3 regions of the Cellulomonas sp. P5_C5 genome follow, and region 3 is predicted to be linked to each of the others. Evidence: riboswitches for the same ligand, from Rfam matches in the RefSeq annotation. Region 3 holds a riboswitch; each other region holds the start of a gene.
The links. A riboswitch is a leader RNA that binds a small molecule or an ion and turns the genes downstream of it on or off. The one in region 3 is predicted to bind S-adenosylmethionine.
Positions count from the first base shown of each region.

Region 1: linked by a shared signal. The riboswitch ahead of ACXJKF_RS00470 (aminotransferase class V-fold PLP-dependent enzyme) and the one ahead of ACXJKF_RS03000 (methylenetetrahydrofolate reductase) in region 3 are both predicted to bind S-adenosylmethionine.
Region 2: linked by a shared signal. The riboswitch ahead of ACXJKF_RS17130 (LLM class flavin-dependent oxidoreductase) and the one ahead of ACXJKF_RS03000 (methylenetetrahydrofolate reductase) in region 3 are both predicted to bind S-adenosylmethionine.

Region 1 covers NZ_JBFULY010000001.1:92,222-96,927, forward strand. Annotated here, with positions in the region: gene ACXJKF_RS00465 (fasciclin domain-containing protein) at 1-131, opposite strand, end outside; gene ACXJKF_RS00470 (aminotransferase class V-fold PLP-dependent enzyme) at 257-1,651, opposite strand; SAM riboswitch class IV at 1,696-1,810, opposite strand; SAM riboswitch class I at 1,929-2,029, shown strand; partial or broken gene ACXJKF_RS00475 (DUF1737 domain-containing protein) at 2,023-2,226, shown strand; gene ACXJKF_RS00480 (rhodanese-like domain-containing protein) at 2,250-2,663, shown strand; gene ACXJKF_RS00485 (O-succinylhomoserine sulfhydrylase) at 2,660-3,919, shown strand; gene ACXJKF_RS00490 (pyridoxamine 5'-phosphate oxidase family protein) at 3,989-4,471, opposite strand; gene ACXJKF_RS00495 (hypothetical protein) at 4,562-4,706, shown strand, end outside.
Region 2 covers NZ_JBFULY010000025.1:22,845-27,550, forward strand. Annotated here, with positions in the region: gene ACXJKF_RS17125 (NtaA/DmoA family FMN-dependent monooxygenase) at 1-980, opposite strand, end outside; gene ACXJKF_RS17130 (LLM class flavin-dependent oxidoreductase) at 989-2,155, opposite strand; SAM riboswitch class IV at 2,433-2,552, opposite strand; gene ACXJKF_RS17135 (GNAT family N-acetyltransferase) at 2,665-3,174, shown strand; gene ACXJKF_RS17140 (glycosyltransferase family 2 protein) at 3,119-3,835, opposite strand; gene ACXJKF_RS17145 (hypothetical protein) at 3,856-4,422, opposite strand; gene ACXJKF_RS17150 (hypothetical protein) at 4,674-4,706, shown strand, end outside.
Region 3 covers NZ_JBFULY010000002.1:250,544-255,249, reverse strand. Annotated here, with positions in the region: gene ACXJKF_RS03015 (TetR/AcrR family transcriptional regulator C-terminal domain-containing protein) at 1-935, shown strand, start outside; gene ACXJKF_RS03010 (DNA-3-methyladenine glycosylase I) at 1,014-1,625, shown strand; gene ACXJKF_RS03005 (hypothetical protein) at 1,818-2,033, shown strand; SAM riboswitch class I at 2,311-2,406, shown strand; gene ACXJKF_RS03000 (methylenetetrahydrofolate reductase) at 2,474-3,511, shown strand; gene metE (5-methyltetrahydropteroyltriglutamate--homocysteine S-methyltransferase) at 3,517-4,706, shown strand, end outside.

The DNA.
Region 1 (4,706 bases), on a different contig from region 3:
GAGGCGAGCAGGGCGGCCAGGCTGGACGTCCCGGTGGGCGGGGCGGCGCTGGCTGCGGGCGCGAGCGCGATTCCCGCTCCGGCGGCGACACCGGCGGCGACGAGGGCGGACAGCGTGCGGCGGATCCTCATGGTGGCTCCTGCGGACGAAGGTCGCGGCCGACGCCCCTGCGCCGCACCGCGCAGGCACCCAGAAGGGCGCCCTGTGTCCTCTTCGTCCGGAACCGGCCGCCGAGATGCAGCCCGTGACGGTGGGGTCAGTCGTCCAGGGCGGGGCCGCAGGCTGCGGCCGCCGTGGCCGCCAGGTGGTTCAGGCCGTGCACGGCGAGCAGCGGGCGGGTGTCCTCGACGACCGCCCAGCAGCCGTCGACGACCTCGTACCGGACGGCGGGACCGGTGGACAGGTACTGCCGGAGCGCCACGACCAGGCGGTCGACCGCCTCGCTCGTCGTGCCGACGCCCACCGACGCGCGGATCGCGCCGCCCGACGCGCCCAGGTGCGCCAGCAGCGGGTGCGCGCAGAAGCGACCGTCGCGGACCCCGATGCCGTGCTCGGCCGCGAGGTACGCCGCGACGAGGCCCGGGTCGTGGTCCGGCACCGTGAACGTCAGGACGCCGACGGGGGCGTCGGAGTCGGGCCAGATGCGCGCGATCTCGACGCCGTCGATGGCGGACAGGCCGGCGACCAGACGCTCACGCAGTGCCTCCTCGTGCGCCGCCAGGGCACCGGCCGGCAGGGCGGCGAGCTGGTCGCACGCCTCCGCGAGCGCGATCGCGCCGATGACGTTGGGCGACCCGGCCTCGTGCCGCGCGGGCGCGGGCTGCCAGACGGTCCGGTCGGCGCGCACGTCGCGCACCGCACCTCCCCCTGCGAGGTACGGCGTGCCCGTGTCGAGCCAGTCGCGGCGACCGACGAGGGCGCCGGCGCCGAACGGCGCGTAGGTCTTGTGGCCGGAGAACGCGACGTAGTCGGCGTCCGTGGCGGTCAGCGAGAAGCCGCGGTGCGGGACCAGCTGGGCGCCGTCGACGGCCACCCGCGCACCCTCGGCGTGGGCGAGCGCGACGACCTGGTCGATCGGCAGCGCCTCCCCCGTCACGTTGGACGCGCCCGTGACCGTGAGCAGCGCGTACGGCTGGCGGGCGAGCTCGGCGCGCAGCGCATCGAGGGTCGCGGCGACCGTGCGCTGGATCGGCAGGATCGTCGTGCGGTTGCCGTGGCGCTCGCTCGACTGGACCCACGGCAGCAGGTTGGCGTGGTGCTCGACGTCCAGGACGAGGACGCGGCCGCCGTCGGGGACCACCCCCGCCAGCAGGTTGAGCGAGTCCGTGGTGTTCCGCGTGATGATCGCGACGTCGTCGGGACGCGCCTCGACGAACCGCGCGACTGTCTGGCGTGCCGACTCGTACAGCGCGGTGGACACCTGCGACAGGTAGCCGGCGCCGCGGTGCACCGACGCGTACAGCGGCAGCACCTCGGTCACGCGGGCCGCGACGGCCTCCAGGGCGGGGGCGCTCGCGGCGTAGTCGAGGTTGGCGTAGACGCGCTGCGTGCCGTCGACCAGGGGGACGGTGGTGTCGCCGCCGACGACCGGGAGCAGGGCGCTCACCTCGTCGGCGGAAGCACACGAGAGGCGCTCGACGATGACGGTCATGATGGTCCTCCGACACGATCCGGGGGGACACCCGATGTGGTGGAACCCCGCGCTTGCCGCGCCCCGGACGGGACGCGGCCAGGTCGTCACCCGGGGCACCCCACCGCGGAGGAGGGTTGCCGGCCAGCGAGCCGGGGCTTGACGCTGGCGCTCATGACCTGTGACGAGGGTCCCGGCAGCCCCCGCGAACTGTCAACGCGGCACGCGAACCGTCTCGCCTGGCGGGACGGCTTGTCCAGCACTTGGAGCGTGCACCTCGCCGCGCGTAGCATCACGGCCACCATCCAGAGCGGCTGAGAGATCTGGCTCGACGACGCCGCAGCAACCCGCGGGCACCCTGTGCCCGGCCGAGGGTGCTACCGCCAGGACCGATGGAGGCGACAGTGACTGCTCCACCCCCTGGGCAACCCCCCGGCGTCCGCCGCTACCGGCTGCTGACCGGGCCCGACGACGCCGCGTTCTGCGACCGCGTCACCGCGGCGCTCGACGAGGGCTACGTCCTGCACGGCAGCCCGGCCGCGACGTTCGACGGCGAGCACGTCATCGTCGCGCAGGCCGTCATCCTGCCCTCCGCCACCACCCACGAGACGAGGCCCGTATGAGCTACGCCGGCGACCTGACCCCCCAGCAGGCCTGGGACCTCCTGACGTCCGACCAGAGCGCGGTGCTCGTCGACGTCCGGACCGACGCCGAGTGGCGCTACGTCGGCATCCCCGACTCCGCACCCCTCGACGGGCGCGCGGCCCTGGTCGAGTGGGTCTCCTACCCGTCGGGACGCCCGAACCCGCAGTTCCTCAAGCAGCTGGCCGAGGCCGGCGTCACCGCCGGTCGGCCCGTCGTGTTCCTCTGCCGCTCCGGGGTGCGCTCGGTCGCGGCCGCGCAGGTGGCGACGGCGGCCGGGCTCGGTCCGGCGTACAACGTGCTCGAGGGCTTCGAGGGCGACGTCGGCCCCGACGGTCACCGCGGCCACGCCGGCTGGCGCGCCGCCGGGCTCCCCTGGCGGCAGGCGTGAGCGCCGGCCGCGTCCCCGGTCCGGGCGACTGGGACGACCGGCGCTCCCCCCGCTCCGACCTGCGCCCCGACACCCTCGCGGTGCGCGGCGGCCTGGTCCGCAGCCAGTTCCAGGAGACGTCCGAGGCGCTGTTCCTCACGCAGGGGTTCGTCTACACCAACGCCGCCGAGGCCGAGGCTGCGTTCGCCGGTGACGCCGACCGGTTCCTGTACAGCCGCTACAGCAACCCCACCGTGTCCACGTTCGAGGAGCGCCTGCGCCTGCTCGAGGGCGCCGAGGCGGCCTTCGCCACCGCGTCGGGCATGTCCGCGGTGTTCACTGCGATCGCCGCCCTCGTCGAGTCGGGCTCCCGCATCGTCTCCGCCCGGGCACTCTTCGGGTCCACCGTCGTGATCTTCGAGGAGATCCTGGCGAAGTGGGGGGTGCGCACCGACTACGTCGACGGCCACGAGCTCGACCAGTGGGAGGCCGCGCTGGCCACGCCGGCCGACGTCGTCTTCTTCGAGACCCCGTCCAACCCGATGCAGGACCTCGTGGACATCGCGGCCGTCAGCCGGCTCGCGCACGCCGCCGGGGCCACGGTCATCGTCGACAACGTCTTCGCCACCCCCGTCCTGTCCCGGCCGCTGGACTTCGGCGCCGACGTGGTCGTGTACTCCGCGACCAAGCACATCGACGGGCAGGGGCGCGTGCTCGGCGGCGCGATCCTGGGCACCGACGAGTACATCCACGGACCGGTGCAGACCCTCATCCGCAACACCGGCCCGTCGCTGTCCGCGTTCAACGCGTGGGTGCTGCTCAAGGGCCTGGAGACGCTGTCGCTGCGCGTCCGCCACCAGACCTCGTCGGCCCTGCAGGTGGCGACGTGGCTCGAGCAGCAGCCCGGCGTCTCCCTGGTCCGCTACCCGTACCTGCCCTCCCACCCGCAGCACGCGCTCGCCCTCGCGCAGCAGTCCGGGGGCGGCACCGTCGTCACGTTCACCCTCGCCGTGCCCGACGGCGCGACCCCCGACGTCGCCAAGAAGGTCGCCTTCGGCTTCCTCGACGCGCTGCGGGTCGTGGACATCTCCAACAACCTCGGCGACGCCAAGTCGCTCGTCACGCACCCCGCGACGACCACGCACCGCAAGCTCGGGCCCGAGGGGCGCGCGGCCGTCGGGATCGCCGAGTCGACGGTGCGGCTCTCCGTCGGGCTCGAGGACCCCGCGGACCTGATCGACGACCTCGCGCAGGCACTCGGGACACTCGCAGGCTGACCACCGCTCGCGCGCACGCCCTGCTCAGCTATCTGCTCCTGGTCAACCTCGGCGCGTCGACGCAGCCGCTCAGAGCTGGACGGTCTCGTTCTCCCCGCCGTCGTAGCGCTCGCCGGTGACCTTGGCCTTGACCAGGCTGAACGCGGTGGTCAGCCGGCCGCCCTTGGCGTGCCAGTACTCCGCGGTCTGCCCGTGCACCACCACGAGCACCAGGCCGGGGGTCTCCGGGCCGTCCGGGAACCACGCCTCGGCCGTCACGCCCCAGAGCTCGCGGTTCTTGGCCACGTCGCGGACCACCTCCGCCGACCCCGAGACCGAGACCCATGCGGTCGAGTCGGCGAAGGCCGCGTTCGCCGGGCTGCCCGCCTCGATCTCGTGCACCTTGTGGCTGTCGGCGTCGGCGAAGAACCAGAGGTCCCCGTCGAAGTCCACGTCCTGCACGCCCATCGGCCGGCTGACCAGCGAGCCGTCCGCACCCACCGTCGTGAGCATCGCGATCTTCGCGTCCTTGATCAGGCCCGCCACCGTGGCGACGTCGTCGTCGTGCGTCATGCGTCCTCCTCGACCAGCGCGCTCACGGGGCTGCTGACCGCGGCGCCCGGCCACCGTAGGCATGTCACCGGGATGCTGCATGCTCGGAGGATGACCGAGGAGAGCGACTACGAGGCGATGGCGGACGACCTGGTCGCCCGCGGAGCCACGCGCGCCCAGATGATGGGGCGGCCGATCCTCAAGGTCGGGTCGACCATGTTCGCGGCGCACGTCGGCGGGGACCGGCTCGCCGTCA
Region 2 (4,706 bases), on a different contig from region 3:
ATCCGCGGCAGCGGCCCGTCCGGGTCATGGTCGGTGAGGTCACGGCCCCAGACCTGCTCGAGGAACGCGATCGCGGTGGGACCCGGCACCTGCTGCAGCCGGATCTCGTGGGACCGCGCGGCGGCCTCCTGCGCGGTCGCGCCGAGCACGACGGTGGTCGCGGGCAGGATCAGGAGCTGCTCGGGCGTGCGGCGGTGGGCGGCGAGGCGGCCCTTGACGTCGGTGTAGAACGCCTGGCCCGCCTCGAACGTCGAGTGCGCCGAGAAGACGACGTCCGCCGTGGCCGCCGCGAAGTCGCGACCGTCGGCCGAGTCGCCCGCCTGGAAGAGCACGGGGTGCCCCTGCGGTCCGCGCGGCGTCGTGAACTCTCCCCGCACCTGGAAGTGCGGACCGTCGTGACGCACCTCGCGCACGGACCCCGGCCGGACGTACTGCCCGCTGTGCGCGTGCGCGATGACCGCGTCGTCGTCCCACGAGTCCCACAGCGCCCGGGCGACCTCGACCAGCTCCGCGGCACGCTCGTAGCGCTGCTCGTACGGCAGGAAGCCGCCGCGGCGGAAGTTCTCCCCCGTGAAGGCGTCGGAGCTGGTCACCAGGTTCCACGCCGCCCGCCCGCCGGACAGGATGTCGAGCGTGGCGAACTGACGGGCCAGCTCCCACGGCTCGTTGAACGTCGTGTTGATCGTGCCCGCCAGCCCGATCCGGTCCGTGACCGCAGCGAGCGCCGCCAGCACGGGCAGCGTGTCGGGCCGGCCCACGACGTCGAGATCGTGGATCTGCCCCTTGTGCTCGCGCAGGCGCAGCCCCTCGGCGAGGAAGAAGAAGTCGAACCGGGCCGCCTCGGCGCGGCGCGCGAGGTACTCGAACGACGCGAAGTCGATCTGGCTGCCGGAGCGGGGGTCGCTCCAGACGGTGGTGTTGTTGACGCCGGGGAAGTGCGCGCCGAGGTGAACCTGCTTGCGTGAGGTGGGGGTACTCATCGCGCGGCTCAGGCGATCGCGGCGTAGCGGTTGGCCGGGTGGCCCAGGCCGAGCTGGTCGCGCAGGGTCGGACCGTTGTAGTGCTCACGGAACGCCCGGGCGGTGCGCAGCATGGGCACGACCCCGTCGACCAGGGCGTCGAGGTCGGTGTGCAGCGAGGACGGGCGGACGACGAACCCGTCCACGGCGCCGATCTCCCACCAGCGCAGGAACGCGTCGGTCAGCTCCCGCGCGGTGCCGACGTGCGTGAGCGAGTCGGTGTCCCACCGGACGCCCTCGAGCTCGGTGAGCAGGTCCAGGCGGGCACGCGCGCTCGCCTGGTCCGGCCCGGTCACCACGAACGCGTCGACGAGGACCCGCAGGTCCCCGGGCTCGCGGCCGGCTGCGACAGCGGCTGCTCGCAGCCGCAGCCGCAGGTCGAGCGCCTCCTCACGGCTGGTGGCGCTGATCCGGACGACGTCGGCGTGCCGGGCGGCGAGGCCGAACGACTCGTCGGAGCTCACGCGCACCACGATGGGCGGCTGACCCTGCGGGGGGCGAGGGGTGATCGACGGGCCCTTGACCGCGAAGTGGACGCCGTCGTGCTCGACGTAGTGCAGCTTCGCGCGGTCGACGTACCGGTGCGTGGCCTGGTCGCGGATCTCCGCGTCGTCCTCCCAGCTGTCCCAGAGCGCCGTGACGACCTGCACGGCCTCCTCGGTCTCGGCCACCGCCGTCGCCTCGGACTGTGCGGGCCTGCGCCCGAAGTGCGCAGCGTCCTGCTCGTCCTGCTCGTCCGCGGACCACCCGAGCTGCCAGCCGGCCCGTCCGCCGCTGACGTGGTCGATCGTCGCGATCGCCTTGGACACGTGGAACGGCTCGGTGTGCGTCGTCGCGACGGTCGGCACCAGGCCGATGCCGCGGGACCGCGGTGCCAGCCGTGCCGCGACGAGCGCGGCGTCGAGGCGCCCGCGCAGCGTCGTGGACCGGGTGGGCTGCAGCGAGAACGAGTCGTCGAACACGACGAGGTCGAGCGTGCCGCGCTGGGCGGTGTCGACGAGGTGCTGGAGCCGCTCGGCGTCGAACAGGCGCTGCGCCTGGGAGCCGTGCGTGCGCCAGGCAGCGGGGTGAGCGCCGGCGTCGCTCAGGTCGACGCCGAGGTGCAGCGGCCGGGGAGAAGACGTGGGGCGTGCCATGGGGGTGTCCGTTCATGAGTCGCGGAGGCGCGCCGCGCCGGTCGCACGGGGGTGCGACGGTCGGTGCGAGGGTGCGTGGGTGCAGGGAGCGCGACGACGCGGCGGTGCCGTCGGTCGTCAGCGGCTGGTCAGGCCTGGCGCAGGGTCAGCGACAACAGCTGAGCGCGCCGCAACGGGCGCCGGGACAGCGGGAGGACACGCGAGAGAGGCCGCCGAGAACCGCAGCGGGCTGTCCGTCCGTGCTCATCGTGCGTCCCTTCGTACCCGCCGGGCGGGCGCTGCGTCGTTGTCGGGCACGAGCGGGTGCTCGTGCAGGACCAGGTCGTCACCCGGGGCACCCCACACGCAGGAGGGTTGCCATCCAGCGAGCCGGGGCTTGTCGCTGGAATTCATGACCTAACAGGTCGGGAAAGTAGACATAGATTCGGGGCGAGTCAATACTCCGAGGCAAATGTCCAGATGGTGGGACGCCCGGTCCCGTCTGGTGGTGGAAGGATGAGCGCGTGCCTCTGACGATCACCATCGCCGACCCCACGTCGCCCGACGTGCTCGCCCTGCTCGGCGAGCACCTCACGGACATGTACGCCACCTCCCCCGCGGAGTCGGTGCACGCCCTCGACCCGACCGCGCTCGCCGCCCCCGGCATCACGTTCTGGACCGCCCGGGACAGCGCCGGCACCCTGCTCGGGTGCGCCGCGCTCAAGGACCTCGGTCCGACGGACGCCGAGCTCAAGTCGATGCGCACCACCGCCGCGGCACGCGGGCAGGGCGTGGCCGCCGCGGTGCTCGCCCAGGTGCTCGCGACCGCCGCGCACCGTGGCATCCGCACGGTGCACCTGGAGACCGGCACGGAGGACTACTTCGCACCCGCGCGGCGCCTGTACGAGCGCGCCGGCTTCGTCGAGTGCCCGCCCTTCGCCGACTACGTCCTCGACCCGCACTCCGTCTTCTACCGCCTGGCGCTCAGCGCGCCAGCCGTGCCCGCCACCGGTCCCAGGGCGGCGCAACCCGCCAGTTGAGGCGCAGCGTGCGCCACGCACGGTCGAACCGGCGCACCCGTTGCGCGTGCCCGCGCAGGGACCGCGCCGACACCCCGACCCGCAGCGCGGGGTCGAACCGGATCCGGCGCCCCGGCCCGAGCGCGAACGCGAGGTCGAGGTCGTCGTGCACCTCCGGATCCTCCCGGCTCACCCGGGAGCGGACCGCGAGCCAGGCCTCCCGGCGCATCGCCATCGACGACCCCCACAGGGCGGTGTGGCCGAGGGCGAGGTGCGCCAGGAGGTAGTACGTGCCCAGGTAGGCGCCCGAGACGCCTGCCCGCAGTGCCACCGGGAGGTCGAAGAACTGCCCGGAGCCCGTCACGGCGTCAAGGCGGGGGTCTGCGCGCATGCACACCGAGATGCGCTCCACCCAGCGCTCGTCCGGCCGCGAGTCGGCGTCGAGCCGCGCGATCACGTCACCGCGGGCGCTGTCGTACCCCGTGGCCGCCGCGGCGGGGATACCGACCCGCGGCTCCGGCACCACCCGCGCGCCCCCGGCCGCTGCGACCGCCGCGGTGTCGTCGGTCGAGCCGTTGTCGACGACCAGCACCTCGTACGGCGCGACCGTCTGCCGGCGCAGCCGCGCGAGGCACTCCGCCAGCGCGACCGCGTCGTCGCGGGCCGGGATGACCACGGACACGCGAACCTCCGGCACGTCGCTCACGAGCGCCGGGCCAGGACCAGCGCGGCGACAACGCTGCCCGTGAGTCCCGCGGCGAGGTCGCCCATCGTGTCCTCGTACCCCACCTGGATCCTCCGGTCGAGCCACGCGTTGCCGGCCCACTCCCCCAGCTCCCAGAGCACGGCCAGCACGGCGCCGAGACCCACGACGACGACCGCGGTCTCGCTGCGCGAGCGAGCCGGCCCGACCACCGACCACGCGCGCAGCGCGAGAAGGCTCATCACCGCGATGAGGCCGGTCGCGGCCGCGTGCACCACCACGTCGAGCCAGCCCACCGTCACGTACCAGTCGAGCTGCGCGGCCCAGGCGGCGGCGAGCAGGGTGCCGCTGTAGGCGACGTCGAGCACGGGCGGGGCACCGATCGCGCGGGGCACCATGCACCCACCGAGGACCAGCAGGAAGAGGGCCGTCGCGACCAGGCCCGAGTGCCACGTGCCGACGAGCACGCTGGCGAGCGCCAGTGCGCGGACGGCGTCACCGGGCACGACCTGCGCGCGACGGGGTGGCGTCGCCGGGTGCCCGACGGGCTCGAGCGGCTCTGCCATGGGTCTGGGCTCCGGGTCGTGTGCCGGCGGTGCGGCACTCCACAGGCACCGGCCGCTGCTCGACCACGCACATGGGCGCCCTCATGATGCGTCACGGAAACCGCGTCCGCACCGCGAGTCCCTTCCTGAGGAACTCTCAGCACCGGGGGCCGCCGCCAGGTGCGCGGTGCGCGGCCCGCCCGCATGGTGGACCAGCCGCGGCGTCCGCCGCGCACCCTGCCCGCGTCTCGGGCCGACCGAAGGACACCCCCATGGGCTCCCGCAACACTCTCGTCCGCTCCCTG
Region 3 (4,706 bases):
AGGAGGTGGAGCGGCAGCGCAAGGAGCAGGAGCGCGCCGCCCAGCAGGCCGTCCGCGAGGCCGCCCGCCAGCTCCGCGAGGCCGAGAAGGCCCAGCGCGCCGCCGCACTCGCCCAGCAGCAGGCCGCCCGCGAGGCGGAGAAGGCGCGTCGGCACGCCGTCCGCGTCGCCGGCACGGGCACCGTCCCGGCGGACCTCCCGCCCGGGATCGCGGTGCTCTGGCGCACCCCGGACCCCGGCCGTCCTGGACCCCGACCGGGCCTCACGCTCGAGCAGATCGCCGACGCGGGCATCGCCCTCGCCGACGCGGAGGGCATCGAGACCGTGTCGATGGCGCGGCTCGCCGAGTCTCTCGGGTTCACCACGATGTCGCTCTACCGCTACGTCTCGTCCAAGGACGAGGTGCTCAGCCTCATGTCCGACCGCGCGACCGGGCGGCCCCCCGTCGTCGGGCCCGAGGTCGGCGGCTGGCGCGAACGGCTCGAGCTGGTCCTCGCGGTCCAGCAACCGATCCTGCACGCGCACCCCTGGCTCGCCCGCACGTCCCAGGTGCTGCACGCGGTGGGCCCGGGACGGCTCGCCTGGATGGAGGCGATGCTCTCCGCGCTGGACGGCACCCCGCTGTCCGAGCACCAGAAGGTGGGCGCGATCGGGCTGCTCGCCTCGCACACGCTGGACCGGCTGCGGGTCTCCGAGGAGCTGACCGGCGCCGGGCGGACCGCGGCCGTCGGCACCACGGCGGACGGCGCCCCGGCGCCCGACCTCGGCGCGCTCATCACCACGCTCGCCTCGCCGGACGAGCACCCGGCCTTGCGACGGGCCGCCGCCGGTGGCGCGTTCTCCTACCCGGACGACGCCCCCGTGGACGACGACCTGGACTTCGGGACCGTGCTCATCCTCGACGGGATCGAGCAGCTCATCGCGCACGCATCCTGAGCCGCCCACAGCCCACGACGGTCGCGCCTCCCCCACAGCCGCGTCCGCCGTGTCGGTGCTGCGCGGCAGACTCGGCGCATGACCTCGCTCGACGTCCCGCGCACCGGTCGCTGCTTCGGCGACGGCAACCCCGTGTACGAGCAGTACCACGACGAGGAGTGGGGCCGGCCGGTCCACGGGGAGAACGCCCTGTACGAGCGGTTCGCGCTCGAGGCGTTCCAGTCCGGGCTCGCCTGGATCACCATCCTGCGCAAGCGGCCCGCGTTCCGCGCGGCGTTCGCGGACTTCGACCCCGAGGTCGTCGCCGCGTTCGACGACGACGACGTCGCGCGCCTCCTGGCGGACGCCGGCATCGTGCGGAACCGCGCCAAGGTCGAGGCGACGATCGCCAACGGTCGCGCCCTGCGGGAGCTGCACGCGTCGGGTCGCACGCTCGACCAGGTGCTCTGGTCCCACGCTCCCGCCCCGTCCTCGCGGGCGCGTCCGGACTCCTGGGCGGACGTGCCCGCGCAGACACCGGAGAGCCGCGCGCTCGCCAAGGAGCTCAAGCTGCTGGGCTTCCGGTTCGTCGGCCCCGTCACCGCGTACGCCGCGATGCAGGCCTGCGGGGTCGTCGACGACCACCTGGCGACGTGCCCCGTGGTCAGCGGGGGAGTGGGGACGGTCGCTCCGGAGGAGGGGTCGGCGTGACCTGAACGCCCGCCCGGCGCCCGGCTGCCGCACGCCAGCACGATCCATCGGCTCGACCGCGGTCGGCTCAGGAGCCGGCTCGACGGCCGACGGCTCGGGCCCGGAGCGCCCCGGGTGAATCGTTAGTCCCGCCGGGTGATGCTGCCGTAGGGCTCTCGGCAGCGCCCGCGGTCCGGGACTACAGTGCCGGGCATGATGGACAAGCCCGACCCCGACGTTCGGCGTGATGCCGCGCGCGTGGCGGCCGAGGCCCTGGCGGACAACGTCGTCCCCGATGCTGAGATTCTCGAGGCGGTGCAGGACGGGCTCTTGTCCGTCCCCGCCGGCTCGCCGAACTCCTGGTTCGACGTCCCGTCACAGCGCAGCCGCATGCACACGAGCACCCTCGCCCCTCGCCGTCCGCACTGACGACGGCGCGCTGGCGCCCGCGCGTGCGGGCCACCTCGCTGCGCGCTGACTCATGCTCGGCGGAACCCACCGTGCCGGGTTGAATGGCACGTGCGGGTTGAAAGGCGCGGGCGGTTGACCTGCACGCACGGTTGACGTGCACGTGCGATTGACGTGCACGACCGATTGCGGCGCGTACGGGTGCGGCGCGTACGGGAGCGCCGACACACCACGGACGTTGCCGTCTCATCCATCGAGCACCGTTGCCCAGCATGTGATCTGCGGTCTACCATCACGCCTACCATCCAGAGCGGCCGAGAGACCTGGCTCCACGACGCCGCAGCAACCCCCCTCCTCGCGAGGGTGTGGGTGCTTCCGCCAGGGACGATGGAGTGAGCAATGTCCCGCAGGTCATGTGTCCCCGCACCGCACCGGTGCCTGACGACCCGGTCGGTCGCGCCATGAGCGCCGCCGCCGTGGAGCCGCGCACCCCCGGCCTGCACGCGTCGACCAGCCGGCGCGCGGTCGCGGCCAACGACCGGCCGACCATCTCCTTCGAGCTCTTCCCGCCGCGCAACCCCGACGCGGCCCCCCGCCTGTGGGCCACGATCCAGCAGCTCGAGACCGTCAAGCCGGACTTCGTCTCGGTCACGTACGGCGCGTCGGGCAAGACCCGCGTGACCACGCGCGCGCTCGTCCGTCGGCTGCTGCGCGAGACGTCGCTGAACCCGATCGCGCATCTCACCTGCGTCGGGACGTCCCGCGACGAGATCACCACCATCGTCGGCGAGTTCCTCGACGAGGGGCTGCGGTCGTTCCTCGCCCTGCGGGGCGACCCGCCCACGGACCAGAGCAACTGGGAGGCCCACCCCGACGGGCTGCAGACCGCGGGCGAGCTGGTCGAGCTGCTGCGCGAGATCGAGGCGCAGCGGTGTGCGGACAGCCCGTCGCAGGCGGTCCGGGCCCGGGTGCGTCCGCTGTCGGTGGCGGTCGCGGCGTTCCCGCGCGGCAACCACGCCACGGGTGGCACGCGCGCGCAGGACGTCGCCTCCCTGCTGGCCAAGCAGGAGGCCGGCGCCGACTTCGCGATCACGCAGGTCTTCTACGACGCCGAGGACTATCTCGGTATCGTGGCGGAGGCCCGGGAGGCCGGCGTGATCATCCCGATCATCCCGGGCATCATCCCGACCACCGACCCGGCCCGGCTGCTGCGCATGCAGGAGCTGACCGGCGTCCCCGTGCCGCAGGACCTGCTCGACCTGCTCGGATCCGCCGACGACGAGCTCGACCGCCATCGCCGGGGCATCCGCGCGAGCGTCGACCTGGTCAACGGCGTCCTGGACGGCGGGGCACCCGGCGTCCACCTGTACACGTACAACCAGCACCATGCCGCACTTGACCTGCTCGAGGGTGCACACCTCGACGGCGGAGCTCGGACAGCTCCCGACCTGGCCAGCTGGCCGCAGGACACGGCCCCCGCCCGATCCACGAGGGACTGAACCACATGACCCAGAACAGCCCGAAGTTCCCCGCCAGCTCCGTGCTCGGCTACCCCCGCATCGGCCCGCGGCGCGAGCTGAAGAAGGCCCTCGAGGCGTTCTGGGCCGGTCGCACGTCGGCCGACGAGGTCGAGGCGACCGCCGCCGACCTGCGCAAGCGCACCCGCACGCGCCTTGCCGAGCTCGGCCTGGCCACCGACGTGCCGGCCATCCCCAGCGCGTTCTCGTTCTACGACCACGTGCTCGACGCGACCGCCGTGGTCGGTGCCGTGCCGGCCCGCTTCGCGGACGTCGTCGGCGCCGACGGTGCGCTCGACCTCGCCGGGTACTCCACCGTGGCCCGCGGTCGCGGCGACGACCTGCCGCTCGAGATGACCAAGTGGTTCGACACCAACTACCACTACCTGGTCCCGGAGATCGGCCCGGAGACCGCGTTCCGCTACGCCAGCGACCGCCCCGTGCGCGAGTTCAAGGAGGCCCTCGCGGACGGCGTCCTGACGCGTCCGGTCATCGTCGGCCCCGTCACGTACCTCGCCCTGGCCAAGGCCACCGAGGACGCGCCGGAGGGCTTCGCGCCCATCGACCGCCTCGCGGACCTGCTCCCCGTGTACGCCGAGCTGCTCACGGACCTCGCCGCCGCGGGTGCCACGTGGGTCCAGCTGGAGGAGCCCGCCCTGGTCTCCGACTCGGTCGGGGTGCCCGCCGAGCAGCTGCTCGCCTCCGTCATCGAGGCGTACCGCGCCCTGGCCACCGAGCTGGCGCGCCCGACGCGTCCGGCCATCCTCGTCGCGGCGCCCTACGGCGACCTCGGCGCGGCCCTCCCGGTGCTCGCCGCCACCGACGTCGAGGCCATCGGCATCGACCTCGTGCGCGGCCACGCGCCCACCGAGCCGGTCCCGGGCCTGGAGACCAAGACGCTCGTCGCGGGCGTCATCGACGGTCACAACATCTGGCGTGCGGACCTCGACGCCAAGCTCGCGATCCTCGAGCAGCTCGAGGGCCTGGGCGCCGCTGCGGTCGCCGTGGGCACGTCCACGTCGCTGTTCCACGTCCCCCACACGCTGACCGACGAGCCGAACCTCGACGCGACGCTGAAGACGTGGCTCGCGTTCGCCGACGAGAAGGTCGTCGAGGTCGTCACGCTGGCCGAGGGTCTGACCGAGGGCCGCGAGGCCATCCACGAGCAGCTGCTCGC